2 regions of the Alteromonas sp. S005 genome follow, and region 2 is predicted to be linked to the other one. Evidence: predicted binding sites of a transcription regulator. Region 2 holds the regulator's gene; the other holds the start of a gene.

Region 1 (9,213 bases), on a different contig from region 2:
GGGGTCAGGTATGAGAAGCATTGAGCGACTTTTAATGCAGTATGGCGAAAGCCATCAAAACAAAACGAACGTTATCATTCACGCTATTGCCGTGCCGAGTATTTATTTCGTTTCAATTGGTTTACTTTGGAGCTTGCCGGTACCTGATTTTATTTCCCGGTTTGATATAACTTGGGCTCATATTATCGCAGTACCTGTACTCTATTACTATTTTATGTTGTCAGGGCCAATAGGTGCAGCAATGACGCTGCTGACCATACTATGCTTTGGTGCTGTGAATACGTTAGCGTACTTTAATATCTCAGTGTGGTTATTCTCTTTAACTTTGTTTGTTGTCATGTGGGTGTTGCAATTTATTGGGCATCATATAGAAGGCAAAAAGCCATCATTCTTTGAGGATCTACGCTTTCTTTTAGTAGGTCCCGCTTGGTGGTGGGTTCACTGGCTTAAGAGAATGAACATAAGCTATTAACTTAGCTAACGCTCTCTTCAAAAATGTATAATTTCTAAAATTTGCCCTGCGACCAGAGGCATAAGGGGCACGACCAAGCCGCTTGGGTAACAGCAGTGCTAACGTATAATCTTGGTACAAGTTTTTAAATTGGTAATATTGTGAGTCGCTTTCAGCGTGTAATAGAAAGTAATGAACGTTTATTTTGGACGCTGCACAGCGCGGGCTGGGCAGGGTTTGCGATAATTTATTACATTGGTTCGTTCCTTCACGACGTAAGGCCCATTTGGGTTTTTATAATCATGCTAAACGCTTATGCAGGGTGGTTATTAACCATTCCACTGCGATATGTTTATCGTTGGGCAAGGAAACAATCTCCGCTAAACATGATCGTAATAGTGATAGTGTCGTGTTATCTAATAGCGTTATTGTGGGCAGTAGTGAAAAATATTAACTACTGGGAAATATACAAACACGGATATCGCCCAGACGAATGGTACATGTATTTTACCAACACCATTAACTCATTGATAATGGTCGGCTGCTGGAGTGGTGTCTACTTCGGCATTAAAAACTTTCAGATGTTGCAAAAAGAAAAGCAAAATGCGCTAAAAGCCAGCACCATGGCTCACCAGGCGCATATCAAAATGCTTCGCTACCAGCTTAATCCGCATTTTCTTTTTAATACGCTGAACGCTATTTCTACTCTTATCCTTTTGAAAGAAAATGATACGGCGGAGGCTATGGTCTCGCGCTTAAGTGATTTCTTACGATACTCATTAGATAACGACCCCATAAAACGCGTTCCGCTAGGTCAAGAGATTAAGGCGCTAAGACTTTATCTCGAAATAGAAAAAGTGCGTTTTGATGACAGGTTAGACGTGCAGTGGGATATTGATGAAGGCTGCGAAAGTGCACTTGTACCGAGTATGATCCTGCAGCCAATTATTGAAAATTCAATAAAGCACGCCATATCTAAAATGGAAGATGGTGGTCGTATCTCAATAACGGCACGTACGTTTGGTAATGATTTATTGATGGACGTCGCTGATAACGGCCCGGGTGCAGATATTAAAGATGGCAACCTTAGCCGTGAAAATGGCGTGGGCTTGGCCAATATAAAAGAGCGTTTGCAATCCCTTTATCACCGTAATTTTGCATTCTCTATAGAACACAATCAGCCTTCTGGTGTGCGGGTTAGAATTCGCATACCCTATGAAGTTAAGGACGCATAACATGACAAAGCAAGTGATTAAAACCATTGTAGTAGACGACGAACCTTTAGCACGTCGAGGCCTTCGCGCTAGGTTGGAGCGTCATGATGATGTACAGGTTCTTGCAGAATGTCAAAATGGTCTTGAAGCGGTGAGCAGTATCTCTCAACACCGTCCAGACTTAGTATTTTTAGACATTCAAATGCCGGGTTTAAATGGCTTTCAAGTTATTCACAAGCTTCGTGAACTTAAGCAGCCTGTACCAATGATTGTTTTTGTGACGGCTTACGACAACTATGCTATCAAAGCCTTTGATATACACGCGCTTGATTATCTTTTAAAGCCGGCGGACGATGAGCGTCTTGGCGCGGCGTTAGACAAGGTGCGTGAATACTTCTCAACCCAGCATCAAGACGAACAGTCTCAAAAGTTGGTGAGCCTTGTGGCTGAACTCACGGGTGATGATTGCGAAGAAATTTTACGTAAACTCGCGAGCGGAGAGCCAGTTGAGACTAACCCTTACCCTGATGTTTTAGCAATTAAAGATGGTTCAGAAGTAACCCGTGTAAACGTGCAAGACATTCAGTGGATTGATGCGGCAGGCGATTATATGTGCGTACACGCCCTTGACGGCATGCATATAATGCGTAAAACGATGAAAGAGCTTGAGCAAGAGTTAAACCCCCAATTTTTCGTACGGGTACACCGCTCAGCTATAGCGAATATTCGCTTTGTTAAAAAGCTAGTCAGTCATATTAGTGGCGAGTACCACTTAATACTCCAAAACGATACAGAGCTTAAGGTAAGCCGCAGTCATCGAGATAAAGTGAAAGCGGCTATGAAAATGTAATCTAGCTTTATTGGTATTAACGGCTAAAGCGTTGTTTAAAACTAGACAACGCCTTTTCTGTTTGTGGTTTTAAGTAACAACCAAGCTCGCAGCTGTTTTGTTACAGGGTAAACCGTTAGTTCAATTGCTTGCTGTATCGCTCATTCATGAGCGTACGCATAGCATCAACACGCGCCTCGTCCAGGGGTTTGGTGTTTTCCCACGTTTTGGAAAGGGGGACAGTGACAGGGCGTTGATTTACTTCACCCACCATAATATTGGTAATGTCGCTACCTACTAAACTTATAGCAAATTCTCCTAGTGTCGTTGCGAGTAATCTGTCCTGAGCAACAGGCGAACCGCCACGTTGAACATGACCTAAGGTTACCGGCCTGACGTCGCTAATATCATGGTTCTGCAATGCATCAGTAAGGCCAGCTAAACCATTTGGCCACACATTTTCAGCAACGACAACGATGAAACTAACTGGCCCTTTTAACGCACGCTGGGCTTTAATCTGGGCAACAAGCTTTTCTATCTCTTTTTCAGCAGAATCGAAAAACTCCGGTACCACGACATAGTCAGCTGCAGATGAAAGCGCAGCATTCAATGCTAAAAAGCCTGCGTTTCTGCCCATGACTTCTATAAGAAAAATACGTTCGAATGCATCAGCAGTGTCGCGAACTTTATCGATAGAACTCATGGCCGTATCAATAGCAGTAAAATAGCCGATGGTTGCGTCTGTGCCGCTAATATCGTTATCTATCGTACCGGGTATCCCCAAAATTTGGCCGTCCCATTCTTTCTCTAGTTCAGCGGCACCACGAAACGAGCCATCGCCGCCAATCACAATAAGCGTATCAATCTCTGCCTTCATTAAGTTGTTAGCGGCTTTTTTAATTCCTTCTTGGCTTTTAAGCTCTTTACACCTTGCACTGTGTAGTATGGTACCGCCTTGTTGAATCAAGTTGTGAGTAGAGTCGAGTGAAAGGGGAATATACTCTTGTTGTAATAGTCCATTGTATCCATGCTTATAGCCAAGCAAAGTATAGTTCGCTTTCTGGCACGCAATAATTGCAGCACGTATACATGCATTCATACCTGGTGCATCGCCACCAGAGGTTAAAATTGCGACACGTTTTGACACATTAAAATCCTTCTTTTTACCAGCATAACAATTAAGGTAACGTTAAGGTAACAAGACGTAAAGTGAACATGTGTTTCGTAGGGAATTTAAATAACTCAAAGGAACAGTGCAGAACGAGTCTTGAGCGCTTGACTATTTACGTCTGCTTTTCAATTGAATTTATAAGTAAGCGAATTTACCGCAAATAGCGTAGTTAACAAAAAAGGATAAGTTATGCGTGTACTGTTAGTATTTATTTCTGTGGTGTTTCTTGCTTCATGCAGCTCCAAATTAGCCTACAACAACTTGGATTGGTGGGTTTACTGGTACATGGACGACTATATTGAACTTAAAGATGAGCAAGAAGAAAAGTTCGATGACTATCTACAAAACTGGCTACGCTGGCATAAAACCTCTGAACTTAAGCGTTACCAAGCTCAACTTATCGAAATTAAGCGTCAAATCAAAGAAGGCCGCTTAGATTCAAACTCTGTACAGGAGCATCTTGTAGGCGCAAGAGCGCATTGGGAAAGGGTGCGTGATGAAGTTAGCCCTGAGCTTGCACAAATTGCAAAAACACTTGATGACGAACAAGTTGTTACGCTTTTTGCTGCCCTTGAGAAAGATAACAAAGAGGAAGAAGAAGAGCGAAAAGAGGCGCTGGAAAAGTCTGAAGAAGAACGGTTAAAAGACCGTGTTGAGCGCATTGAGGAGACCATCAGTGAACGCATAGGCAAGCTAACTAGCGAACAAAAGCAGTTAGTGTCCACGTACGCGACCCAGTTTATTTCCACGGGGGGGGAATGGCTGACTTATCGCAGGAATATTCAAAATGCGGCACGAAAGCTATTTGTAACCCGTAAATTTAACGACAACTTCGAAGCAGAACTCGTTGACCTAATGCAAAACCCAGATAGCTATAAAAGTGATATTTACAAGCAAAGTAGCGCCCATAATATAACCGTTAGCGCTACGTTAATATCCGAACTTTTTACCACGCTAACAAACGAGCAGCGAGAGACCCTTGTCGAAAATATAGACGACCTGATTGATACCGTAGAGAACTTTAGAAACTAAATTTACTTTCTCAAAGTCACTCCAGTGCTAGAGCAAAGCTAAATTAAGGTTAGACTAAAGCTTGGCCCAAAGATAAAGGGCCAGGCATGTTTATATTAACTCATTTGGATTAGCTCAATGCTTATTGCCATCGCTGATCATCTTTCTAGCACGGGCGTCCGAATGTTTTATCATATCGCCTATCAGCGATGTCTCTGGCATATTTTTCCAGTACTTCTTCGGCATTTGATTTAACATCGCACTTGTCTTGATACGCGCAGGATTAAATATGTTGGCGTAATAGGTCAGCCAATATTTCTCAATGCGGTCATCGTCAGGCACTACGCTTGAATCGGGATTATCTTCTAAAACTAGTGTTTCGGTATCCCAATGAGCTGCGCGGTAGGGGGTTAAGATAGACCACCGCATATTCTTAAAACGGGTTTGGAAGAAGTTGAGTTTTATCTCTAGACTGAAATGCTCAGGTTCATACCAGGCGACAAAATGCTCTTGCCCCTCTAGGTTTATTTCTCTAAATCTTAGGAAGGCACTCATTTTGTAAGCGTCACGTTTTACCGCTTTCGCCATAGCGAAAAGCTGGATAACATCGTCGTCAGTTTTCATTTGAATAAGTTGCCTATTTTCATACACGACACGCCACAACACCCGGTAACAAAGCGCAAATCGATTATCATCGTTATGGCACAGGGCGTACTTTAAAAGTATCAGTGTAGATTTAGGAATATTAAGGTTACTTTGCGGCCTTTTGCTTTTGCATTGATCATCGCCACTGCCGAAGAGATCGTCTTGTACAGAATGAGCGCTCTGCCAAATAATATGTTCAGGGGGAATACGCTTGGCAATGCACTCTCGTGAGGCTTCCCGCCATTCATCAAAGCCAGGTATTGAAGTAATGGTAATGGTCTTCATATAAAGCTACCTTTTAGTCTACGGCTTAACATAGCTGCGTCTACAGCACACTCAAGCGCCAAATAGCTCAAACTGTTCAGGCTGTTTGAACTGAAGCTCGAAATTAGTACTGTCGAGTAAATGGATATCAGGGAAGTAATCTCCCACGCTGATAAAAGGCTTCAATTTTTTAAGGGGTAGCCGCATTTTAGTAAGGTCGACCCAGTTAAGCTTGGTATTACGCCTTATAGACAAAATCTTCTGTACCGTTCGGGCGCCAAGACCAGGAACGCGTAGCAGCATCTGTTTGTCAGCTTTGTTTAAATCAATAGGAAATAGATGACGGTTACGTAATGCCCACGCAAGCTTGGGATCGTAGTCCATATCTAACATGTCATCTTGCAAAATTTCATCTAAGCCGAAACCATAAAAGCGTAAGAGCCAGTCTGCCTGATACAGTCGGTGCTCTCGTATTAATGGTGCAGGTTTCAGCGGTAAAACTTCCGACGCATCAGGAATAGGGGAAAATGCCGAATAATAAACACGACGAAGTTTTTGATCGCTATAAAGCTTAACGCTTGTTCCTAAAATGGTTTTATCATTTGACCCGTCAGCACCTATAATCATTTGCGTAGACTGCCCTCCAGGTGCAAAACGGGGAGGGCGCTTGCCTGAAAATGTCTTGTCTAGTTTATGCTCTGCAATTTTTTCTTTTAGCGTATTCATCGAACCGTGAATACCGCCAAGATCTTTTTCTGGGGCGTACTTGTTTAGCGATGACTGTGTAGGCATTTCCACATTAATACTAAGCCTGTCTGCATAAAGACCTGCCTCAGCTTGTAATTCCGGCGACGCATTCGGGATAGTTTTAAGGTGAATATATCCCTTAAACCCATGGTCAAGACGTAATGATTTCGCAATACGAACCATGCTTTCCATGGTGATATCGGGTGAACCCACAATCCCCGAGCTTAAAAACAAGCCCTCAATGTAATTGCGCTTATAGAAATTTAGAGTTAAATCGACCGTTTCCTTAACCGTAAAGCGCGCCCGCTGAACATTGCTTGAAACCCTATTAATGCAATAATGACAATCATAGATACAGTAGTTTGTCATAAGGATCTTAAGCAGCGAAACACACCTTCCGTCGGGTGTGAAACTATGGCATATACCCGAACCACCGGTTAGTGAACCTATACCAGTCTTCTCGGATTTCCCTGCTTGTCGTTTACCTGCCGAACCACTCGCGCAAGATGCGTCGTACTTAGCCGCATCGGAGAGAATTTCTAGCTTTTGTATCAGTCTGTCGTGCATCGCAGATTTAACTTTCCTTTAAGCAATTACAGTCAAACAGCCTAGTAATTCTGTTACAAACACGACTAAACGTGTTTTGTAATCTAGGCTGAGAGTGAAAGTGTTATAGCATGTATATATATACAGTACAATTGCACTTGGTAAATGAAGGTGAAGATTTAATGTTGGCGGGATTGGCCCTATTCAGGATTGACACCGGTGAGTGACGGCGAAGACTATCTCGCTGTTAACCGATTAAAATAAGCTAAAGCTAAAACCCTATAAATTTAGATAGTTCATCTCGAATGTTGTCGTATTTTTCTTTATAGGTTTTTTTTAGAGGCATATCGTCGATAAGCTTAAACAGTCGTTTACACTCGTTTACTAACTTCACTTCGGCTTTATCTTCTTGTATCGCTATCTGAAGAAGACACTGAAGCAAGTTTAGTGCTACGCCTGTATTCACCGGGGCGAAACCTTGAGCGAGTGCAAATGAAGCTTTGGCGCGCTCATAGTCTTGCTGCTGATAGTGTTGAATACCCTCACGATTAAACTGCTGGTAGCTAGCAAGGCTTTTTTGTGCGCTTTGCGCTTGGGTCTCCAGCATCTTTGAACTGTTTTGGTCGAGTACCTCATCTCTAGCGCTAAGAATGGCGTTTAGCGCTAACGCGTCGTCAAATTCTCCGAGTTTGTACATAACGTTAATGCTATCTGGAATAAATGCAGTGGGTACCTCTGAGTATTTATCATCAAGTTGCGTTTGCGACTTGTTAAGATGACGCTTTGCATCGATAAGCTTTCCGTCAATCGCACTTATTCTTGCATTTATAATATTGCCAAAAATATCTACGTCGAAATCCCTATCCATTTTGTACAGGTACTCATCAAATTTACCCCGTTGTAACGTGAGTAACGCTTCTTGTTGATACTTATTACGCTGCTTTTTATCGTCCGCTGACTCAGCAACATCAAGCAAACTGCGTATCATGCCGCACCAATGCAAACTTTTCTTATGTACAGTGCGTTTTGATAAATCCCAAATTGCTTGGCTAGAGTTGGCTGCTAGCACTAAATCATCATTTTCCCGGCCAATTTCACAAGCCTTAAAGTGGCGAGGTAAAGAGAAGGGCGATAGTTTAATTGCCTCTTTAATTGAATCTAGGGCCTTTTCACCAGCTTCCAAGGCATGGTGCGCTTGCGCAAGAATATCGTGAGCATCAGCATTGAATCGGTTCCGTTTTAACGTTTTCTTGGCAATGGATATCGCTTTTTCATGTTCGTTCAACAGTAGATAGGTTCTTCCAATAGCTATCTGTGCCCATAGCACTGGCTTTCCGTCGATGTAATTTCTTAATACGTCCAGCGCCTTTCTAGGTTGAGCTATGCGCCAATAGAGCTCCACTAGCAATTGTTCACAATGACCTTTGTAATGACGAGGGGCTTCTAAAAGCGCTTCAATATGGTCTATGGCGCTGTTGTATTCACCTTGATCTATCAAGCTGAACGCTTGATGAAGAAATTGTCTTTTTTGCCACGCACGAACAATTCGAGATTTTAGCTGCACTTGTGAAAAAGGTTTTATTAGAAAGTCATCGGGGCGCCGCTCAATACTGCCAAGCACTACAGGGCGAGCGCTATCAGCACTGATAAGAACAAACACTGAAGTGGGGTTTATTAGCCTGCGCGTGCGCAACTCTTCTATCAGTTCATAGCCATTTTTGGTTTCGGCACCCAAATGTAAGTCGCAAATTACAATATCAAATTTGTGTTTTTTACACAGCGATACCGCTTGTTCAGCAGAAGACTTAGTCACGACATCAGACGCGCCCATTGAGTGCATTAGTCCTTTCAGAAGCAGAAGGAAAGGACGCTGGTCCTCAACAATCAATACTTGTTTGTTGCTAAATTGCATTTCGAATCCGTGAATAAACGCACTATCATAATTTGAAAGTATATCTAACTTTAGAAAATAAGCTTAAGAAAAACATTATCTTGCCGACAACATACGTATACATAACCAGCACTGTGTACGAATGTCACCAGATTTAGCCTCAGCAAGTGAACAAACAACACTAGATCCCAGTATTTACTGGGAGCGAAGTCGTGTACTTGCTCGTGCGTCATCGCAGGGAGCATTGTTCTCGTTATACCTTGCAATGCAGCAACATAGCGTAGCTGAACCCTTTGAAATTGAAGCTGCAACGTCAGACGCTGACGCCCGAAATAGTATTGAGGCACAACTCGCGGCATTAAATCACTACAGACGCCCTTCATTATCTGCCAGTGAAAGCGAGTGGGTAGATATGCGTGTGCATTCAAATTTGGTCGCAACAGA
Region 2 (9,213 bases):
GTCTCCTAACCCAACGCCTGCACCTCCTCCTGAGCCTACCGCGTTAGAAATTCTGTCGAATCCATTAGACTACTCTACTGCACAACTAGATTCTGCAGCTAAGAGCTACGCTGACAATGGTTATACGGGCGCAACAAAAGTGGCAACAGCCGATCTTAGTGCTGTGCAAAACGTCTATGTGGCACTTTTCGGTGAAGATATCACGAGTTCACCTTATTTAGACCTGTTCGAGGTATCAGAGCTTGTAGATGCCAACGGCAATATTGAGGGTACCACACCGTGTTCGGATTCAGGCTCTATTTCTTACTCTGGAAACCTGAACTTGGAAACGGGTATAGGAACAATAGTTGTCGATTATGACCAATGCCTTCACTACTACCTAAATGCGTATCACGACGGCCAACTTTCAGTCGCTATTACTAAATCAGACGACGACAACTTTGAGGCCACATCATATTTCACGAGTCTTTCGGTAGGAAGAGGTAGCCAACGCGTAACGCTAAAAGGGCTAATGAAAGCTGATTTAAGCTACGACTCACGCACGGGTTATTACAACGAAGAATACACACAATATCTGACTGCTACGTTTAACGGCGAGACCTACAAAATAAACGCTACCTCTTTTGATGGTGTGAGAAGTATTAGTTACTCCTCTGAATTTGAGGGGACAATATATATCGGCTCTAAAGGTAAACTAGAGTTTTCTTACTTGTCTGAGGAAGGAGGGCTACCTTATGCTTACCAAGGTTCCCTTGTCGTAAAAGGCGATAAAACGGCAGGCATAGATTTAATGCAGGGCGCGGTTCGCTATGGTGAAGATTCCGACGGCGATGACACCTATGATGTTGGCGTGTTTTTCAGCAGTATCGAGACCTTTGCAAGCAGCAATATCGCGAATATTGTTCTATCCGATATAGAAACTATTTCAGCACCTCCCGTTGCAGGTGAACCTTATTACTTTGCTTATGACCCTGTTTACACGTCTGACGATATAACCGTTGATGAGGGGTATTATTACGACTCTGATACGCCTGAATCTGATTTGTCAGTATCCTACCGTTGGTATATTAACAACGTTGTTTTAGAAGGCGTTAGCGGTAATACATTGCCTGCATACAACGCGGTGTTCGGCGATGAACTTAAAGTAACTATGGTAGTGTCCGACGGTGTTAACGTTGTTGAGTCGCAACCATTGTTTATTACTATTAGTGACTCCCCAATGACACTTGCCGTTTCCAATATGCCTGAATCGGTAGCTGCTGGTGGTTACGTCGAGTTCACTGTGAGTATGACGGACCCCGATCAAATTAATAGTGACTCTGCAGGGCAGCTTGTATCAGCGCCTGAAGGCGTAACCCTCGATGATGAAGGCTTATTGACTTGGCAGGTACCTGAGAGTCAGTTGTTCAACGAGCAAACATATATTTTTAATTTTGCTAGCTTAGATGGCGAGGAGAATTTACAAACCCTAGAGATCAAGGCTTACGCAAATAAAGCCCCAGCGTACGCACGCGTAACGGCGATGACACCAATTTATAATCACGGATTTGCAGTCGCTTCATCTAATGGTGTAAAAGAGCTTGTATCAATTAATGAGCGAAATGTGGGTACTTTTTCGTTAGAGGGAAATTCGCTCAAAAATACCTACGTATACCCCTATAAATTGCCCACTAAAGGTGAAATTAGGGGCGTGCATTCCCAGGATGTTGACGGTGACAATAACGATGAGATCTACCTTCTTACACAACAGGGTTTGTCTGTTATAAAAGACCGTGAAAGTAATGCCGAAGCGGTGTTCGTTGTAGAAGGAAGTATAGTTTCTGGATTGTTTTATGACATCAATGGCGATGGAATTGATGAAGTCGCTTATTTATACGGTGATGACTATTATGATCCGAACGCGATTGTCATTGTTGATGTTCAAACGGGTGAACAGTTACAGCAGTATGATATCGACGGCGTTAATAATATTGCTTTTGGTAATGTAGATGATGACGCTTCGATAGAGATGGTGACGAACAACGGTTACGTATTTGACATTGACAGTGGTACCAACCAATGGCTGTATGGCAGCGGGTTTAGCAACATGTTTGTTGTGGTGGGCGATATGAATGACGATGGTGTCGATGAAATCATCGGTGCTGATAGTTGGAACCATATCTCAATTTACTCAGCAGTATCTAAAAACAGTTTAGCCACGCTGGAACATCCAGACATTTGCGATATAGCCTACACCAATGAAAGCTCAGCTGCTAAAGGGCTCGTGGTGGTATCCGAATGTCAGTGGGGACAGGTGAAAGGCTTTGCATTCGATGCGGGTCAAATTTCTGAGCAGTGGGCTATCGCTCACAACACGTACAGCGCTATGTCACTTCTTATCGATGATTTAGATAACGACAATGTGCCAGATATCATTTGGACTGGTGACAACCAAGTTTTAGTCGCACAACAGAACGCTAGCGGTGAGTATGCATTGGCAGATATTGAAAGTGCGCCGCGCGCTTATAAATATCACGCTGCAGGCTGGGCTCCCTACGGTGACAATGACGAAAGAGCTGTCTTTGTCAGTGACACAAGCAATTACGATTCATCTATTCAAATTTTATCAGTAAACAAAGACGATGAGTTTGCGATAAGTGGCGAAGTTGGTGAAGACGCCTATAACGACAGCAAGCCCGTTGTTACAGACTACAATAATGACGGTGTGGGTGAGTTATTTATAGGGGCGCTGGACTATAATTCGTCGTTCAATGTGGTGAGACTTTCGGATAATTCTGTTCAGTGGACACTGAGTCAAAATCACAACAGTCAAATATCATTTATTGAAGCACTAGATGTGAATAGCGACAGTTACGCTGATGCAGTTGTCGTGGAAAACGATCGACTTAAAGCGTTTGATATTGAAAATCAGGTGCTAATTGACGCGATCAACAACGATTTTTCAATCAACGCGCTGGCTGTTTCAGAAAGTAATGGAGTGCATTATTTTGCTGTCGGGGGGTATCGTTCGTTAAAGCTCTATAAAATGCAGGACGGTGAGTTTGTTGAGTTAAATGAGTTGGAAACTACTTGCGATCAACTGCTCACAGTAAATTTTGATAGCGATAGTGACCTTGAGTTTGTGTGTCTGGACAGAGATTATTCAACGATCAATGTGTATGACGTGACAAGCGAAGCATTAGCATTGAAAGAGACTATAGCGCTGTCTTTTTACCCTCAGAAGATAGCAGCTATACCAACGACATCGTCTAACCAGTCGATCCTCGCCATCCATCAGCCAGATGATTACGACTATTCGTATGATTACTATGACAGCATCGGGTACCAAGTAGTTGAGATTGATAATAAAGGGCATGCGGTATGGCACAGTCCGCTATTGGGGCTGCAAAACGTTGATGGTATGCGTACCCGCAAAAACAGTGATGGAGAGTTGGAGCTACAAATAGGTAACTCGGACATGGCCCTTCTGGCAAAATAAGGATACTGCACTTGTCGCAGACTCATGCGTGTAGCAAAAGACGCGGCAAGTGCTTGTTATTTGTTTTTAGGTGTATATACTTACAGGAACTGTATGAACAGACAGGTCTTTTATGCGCCCACTCACAGCTCGACAAACTGAAGTTTTAGAACTTATTAAAACAACCATGCAAGAAACGGGAATGCCGCCTACACGTGCGGAAATTGCTCGTCAACTTGGTTTTCGTTCTGCCAATGCAGCAGAAGAACATTTGAAAGCATTGGCGCGTAAGGGCGTAATTGAAATCTTACCTGGTACCTCCCGTGGTATTAAGCTCAATATCCCCCTTGAGGATACAGCATCAGAAGAAGAAGGTTTGCCTCTAATCGGGCGCGTAGCGGCTGGTGAGCCAATTTTGGCGCAAGAACATGTCGAATCGCACTACAAAGTCGATCCTGCTTTGTTTCAGCCTCAGGCAGACTTTTTGCTTCGTGTAAACGGCATGAGTATGAAGGACATCGGTATCTTAGATGGTGATCTCCTCGCGGTGCATCGCACGACTGATGTCCACAATGGTCAGGTCGTTGTGGCGCGGGTGGATGAAGACGTTACGGTTAAGCGTTTAGAAAAACGCGGTCGTGAAGTCCTACTTCATGCTGAAAATGAAGAGTTTTCGCCAATTAAAGTAGATCTTGCCAGCGAGCCTTTTGCCATAGAAGGTATTGCCGTGGGTGTCATAAGAAACGCCGACTGGATGTAAGGTTTTAACATCTTCAGCAAAAAGCGGCGCCCTAGCCGCTTTTTTAATGCCTTTTGTTGCTATATTTCTGCTAGTTTTCTTAAGTTAGCAGCGCGCAATACCTCGTCCAATCATGACCTAAAGTATAAATATTAAGCAGCACGCAAAAGCCATTCTGCCTGTGAATGAATTTTTAGGTATGCATTCATTATTTGAAAATTTGTTTGAAAATAAATATCGATAGCACGTTACTCGTTGATTTTTCGCTCAAATGATTGCTCGTAAGCTCACATGCCTTGTTCAAAATGCGCGTTTGATTTTACCCCGTCTCAACAGCTACCAATTTACTCCTTTATTCAAAGCGTAACGTTAGGCTGCCATTGCAAATGATTAAAAATTGAACGCTTCGTTAAATTTTTAACAGAAAAGACTAGACGGCACGGAATTATTGCGCAATTCTTAGACAAAGATTAACAAAATAATAACAATGACTCTAAATTTGTTTTACAAGTTGAGGTTATGGGTCAATCGTTCGCAAACCATTTGGTAGGGCATCGCGCAAAAAAATCAGCGTTTTTGGTCTTGCTATTACGGAGGTGCTGAGTGAAACAACTAACGACCATTATTGCAAAATGGTGTTCTAGTATACCTATTTTGCTTCTTTCCCCATTGCTTCTTGCGCAAGAAGCTAGTGAAGAAGTTTCTTCACTCAATTTAAGACGTGGTGCAACCGATATCAGCGGGCAGGTTTATGACCTTCATATGCTGATGTTCTTTATATGTGTAGGGATTGCGGTTGTAGTGTTTGGGGTTATGTTTGCCTCAATGTATCTACATCGTAAGTCTCGTGGAGCTAAGCCCGCTAATTTTCACGAAAACGTGAAGGTTGAAATTGCGTGGACCGTTGTTCCTTTTCTTATTCTAATCTTTATGGCTGTGCCTGCGGCGAACACCCTTATAGCAATGGAAGATACGTCTGAGCCTGACATGACCGTGTTGGTAACCGGCTCTCAGTGGAAATGGCACTACAAATATATGGACAGCGACGTAGAGTTTTACTCTCTGCTTGCTACTCAGCGTGAGCAAATAGAAAACAAATTTCAGAAAACCGACAATTACTTACTGGAAGTTGATCGTCCGTTAGTCATTCCAACAGGGAAAAAGGTGCGTTTTCTTATTACATCTGACGACGTTATCCATTCGTGGTGGGTCCCTGATTTCGCCGTCAAAAAGGATGCAAATCCAGGCTTTATTAACGAGTCTTGGGCTAAGGTCAACGAGCCAGGCATTTATCGGGGGCAATGCGCTGAGCTGTGCGGAAAAGACCATGGTTACATGCCAGTCGTGGTTATCGCTAAAGAGCCCGCTGAGTTTGATAAATGGATGGGCGAACAAGAAGAAATTGTTCGTAAAGCCAAAGAAGAAGAGCAGCGTCTACTTTCTATGAATATGTCTATGGACGAATTAATGAAAGAAGGCGAGCGCGTGTATAACGCTACGTGTGCAGCCTGTCATATGCCAAATGGTGAGGGGTTACCAGGTGTATTCCCAGCACTTAAAGGCAGCAAGATGGCGTTAGAAGATCAACAAGGTCACATCGACATTGTCCTACATGGTAAGTCGGGTACGGCTATGCAGGCGTTTAGCAAAATGCTTAGCCTTAAAGAAATTGCAGCGGTAGTCACTTACGAGCGCAATGCGTGGGGTAATAACACTGGCGATATGGTTCAGGCCAAAGACGTCAATGCAGTGGCAAACGGAAACTAGGAGCAGAAAAATGAGCAAAGCAACTGAAGTTATTTCGCCAGATACCTCTGCGCCTCACAGTGGTCACGTACATGGCGATCACCTACATGATGACCATGAGCACCACGATCATATTCCCAAAGGAATAACGCGCTGGCTGTTTACTACTAATCACAAAGACATTGGCACACTCTACCTGTGGTTTGCCTTTATTATGTTTTTAGTTGGCGGCGCAATGGCCATGGTGATCCGCGCTGAATTGTTTCAGCCCGGCCTACAAATTGTTGAACCAAATTTCTTTAATCAAATGACCACGGTGCATGGGCTTATCATGGTTTTTGGTGCCGTAATGCCCGCTTTTACGGGGCTAGCAAACTGGCTTATCCCGATGATGATTGGCGCTCCAGATATGGCGTTGCCGCGGATGAATAACTGGAGCTTCTGGATTTTACCTGGCGCTTTTTTAATTCTGCTTAGCTCACTATTTATGGAAGGTGGTGGCCCTGCTTTCGGGTGGACTTTCTACGCGCCGCTTTCAACAACCTACAGTGGCGATTCTACCGCGCTGTTCGTGTTCTCGGTTCACATTATGGGTATTTCCTCCATTATGGGCGCGATTAATGTGATCGTGACTATTTTCAATATGCGTGCGCCGGGTATGACCTGGATGAAAATGCCGCTATTTGTGTGGACGTGGCTTATCACCGCATTCTTGCTTATTGCCGTTATGCCTGTACTTGCCGGTGCGGTAACCATGGTATTAACGGATAAGTTCTTCGGAACGAGTTTCTTTGATGCTGCAGGTGGCGGCGACCCAGTTATGTTCCAGCACATTTTCTGGTTCTTTGGGCACCCTGAAGTGTATATCATGATTTTGCCTGCTTTCGGCATTATCTCGCAAATTGTTCCTACCTTTTCCAGAAAGCAGCTATTTGGCTATGCGTCTATGGTGTACGCCACAGCGTCTATCGCACTGCTTTCATTTGTGGTGTGGGCTCACCACATGTTTACCACGGGCATGCCAGTGTACATGGAGATGTTCTTTATGTTTGCCACCATGCTTATCTCGGTTCCTACTGGGGTTAAGGTGTTTAACTGGGTAGCGACCATGTGGCGTGGTTCACTAAGCTTTGAAATGCCAATGATGTTTGCTATTGCCTTTATTGTTCTGTTTACCATTGGTGGCTTATCAGGGCTAATGCTGGCGATAACACCTGTGGATTTCCAATATCATGACACCTACTTTGTTGTGGCTCACTTCCACTACGTTCTGGTAACTGGGGCAGTCTTTTCAATTATGGCGGCCGTGTATTACTGGCTGCCTAAATGGACAGGCAAAATGTACGACACTACCTTGGCTAAATGGCATTTCTGGTGCTCCTTGATATCGGTAAATGTCTTGTTTTTCCCTATGCATTTTGTTGGTTTAGCAGGTATGCCACGTCGTATTCCTGACTATGCATTACAGTTCGCTGATTTCAATAAATGGATAAGTTTGGGTGGTTTTGCTTTCGGCTTATCTCAGCTGATCTTTCTTGCCCTGCTTATCAAGGCGTGCAAAAAGCAAGGTGAAGCAGTATCGGCGCAAGTTTGGGATGGCGCCGAAGGGTTGGAATGGGAAATTCCATCACCTGCGCCTTACCACACGTTTGAAACACCACCTGTCGTGAAGTAACGGTAGGTGGCGTTTGTGAATTAGCCATTCTTGTAAAGCGCTAAACAGCAGCGGTAAGGATGGCATTCACATAGTGCTGACAGTGGAGTAAATAAGCGATTATACAAGCGTTTAACAAGCTTCACTATTGAAGTTACCCGGAGGTTGCGTAATGTCACAGCAAAGTGCAAATAACAAGATGGTTATCAAGCTTGTTGCTATTGTCATTGGCATGTTTGGCTTTGGCTTCGCCTTGGTCCCCTTGTATGACGTCTTTTGTGACGTAGCGGGAATTAATGGCAAAACTGAGAACACGGCAGCAGTTTACCAATCAGTTGAGATTGATGAGTCACGTGAAGTGACCGTAGAGTTTATCACTCGCACCAATACTGGAATGCCATGGGAGTTTCGCGCCGAAACTAAGCGTGTGAAGGTGCACCCTGGCGAGCTTAACACGGTATCGTTTTATGTGAGAAACCCTGCATCAAGTAATATCGTTGCTCAAGCAATTCCTTCTGTATCCCCCGGCACAGCGGCGCTCTACTTAAACAAGACAGAGTGCTTTTGCTTCAATCAACAGCCATTAGAGGCGGGAAGTGAGGCCTACATGCCCATGCAGTTCTACGTCGACCCGCAGCTACCCGAAGATATAACATTTTTTACCTTGCAGTACACACTCTATGACGTCACAGCGCGAGCCAGTGACCTAACGACAACACCGAATCCCTTTATGGCTTCAACCCCATCAACTGGTGAATAAGCAGAAGGGATAAGGAGAAGAAAATGCAAACCGAAGTACAGAATCACGAATACCAAAAATACTATGTACCCGCACAAAGCCCATGGCCCATCGTAGGCGCCGTGGCGCTGTTTCTTATCGCCGTTGGCGCAGGCAATTATGTGGTGCAGGCAACTAGAGGTGAAACCGGTTATGGGGGACATATCCTCTTGGCAGGAATAGCCGTGCTGCTAGTTATGCTAGTGGGCTGGTTTAAAAACCAAATTGATGAGTCTATGGCCGGGCTTTACAGCGACCAGCTAGGCCGTTCCTATCGACAAGGGATGAGCTGGTTTATTTTCTCTGAGGTGATGTTTTTCGCCGCGTTTTTCGGTGCGCTCTACTACGCAAGGTTTATTTCGGTTCCGTGGCTGGGTGGGGCTTCAAACAATGCTATGACCAATGAAGTCTTGTGGCCGACTTTTGAAGCCATGTGGCCGCTGGTATCAACGCCAGGAGGCATTACCACTCAAGAAATGAGCGCTGCTGGGCTACCGACTATCAATACAATTATTCTGCTCATTTCATCTATTACTTTGCACTTCGCCCATGTGGGGTTAGAGCAAAACAAGCGCAAGCAATTAACGCTAATGCTGGGTGTCACTATTTTACTTGGGTGTGGGTTTTTGTTTTTGCAGGTAGAGGAGTATATACATGCGTATCGCGATCTAGGGCTTACGCTTCAGTCAGGCATTTACGGTAACACCTTCTTTATGCTGACCGGATTTCACGGCATGCATGTGACTCTTGGCACCATCATTTTAATTGTACTGTTTTTTAGAGTATTAAAAGGTCACTTTACGCCAGAAAACCACTTCGCCTTCCAGGCGGGAAGCTGG

Evidence for each region. The regulator LexA, encoded in region 2, represses DNA repair genes until DNA is damaged. The targets are predictions, from matches to a motif close to TACTGTATNNNNATACAGTA.
Region 1: the regulator LexA is predicted to act here: its motif matches at 7,008-7,027, upstream of V7R55_RS15065 (putative DNA modification/repair radical SAM protein).

The regions. Positions count from the first base shown of each region.
Region 1 is NZ_JAZETN010000014.1:40,719-49,931, forward strand. Features, by position in the region: gene V7R55_RS15035 (Mpo1 family 2-hydroxy fatty acid dioxygenase) at 11-472, shown strand; gene V7R55_RS15040 (sensor histidine kinase) at 613-1,686, shown strand; gene V7R55_RS15045 (LytR/AlgR family response regulator transcription factor) at 1,688-2,515, shown strand; gene V7R55_RS15050 (ATP-dependent 6-phosphofructokinase) at 2,631-3,641, opposite strand; gene V7R55_RS15055 (DUF6279 family lipoprotein) at 3,855-4,697, shown strand; gene V7R55_RS15060 (TIGR03915 family putative DNA repair protein) at 4,812-5,606, opposite strand; gene V7R55_RS15065 (putative DNA modification/repair radical SAM protein) at 5,658-6,899, opposite strand; gene V7R55_RS15070 (response regulator) at 7,150-8,790, opposite strand; gene V7R55_RS15075 (VC2046/SO_2500 family protein) at 8,912-9,213, shown strand, end outside.
Region 2 is NZ_JAZETN010000010.1:36,162-45,374, reverse strand. Features, by position in the region: gene V7R55_RS12570 (hypothetical protein) at 1-3,478, shown strand, start outside; gene lexA (transcriptional repressor LexA) at 3,591-4,217, shown strand; gene coxB (cytochrome c oxidase subunit II) at 4,800-5,963, shown strand; gene ctaD (cytochrome c oxidase subunit I) at 5,974-7,617, shown strand; gene V7R55_RS12550 (cytochrome c oxidase assembly protein) at 7,769-8,356, shown strand; gene V7R55_RS12545 (cytochrome c oxidase subunit 3) at 8,380-9,213, shown strand, end outside.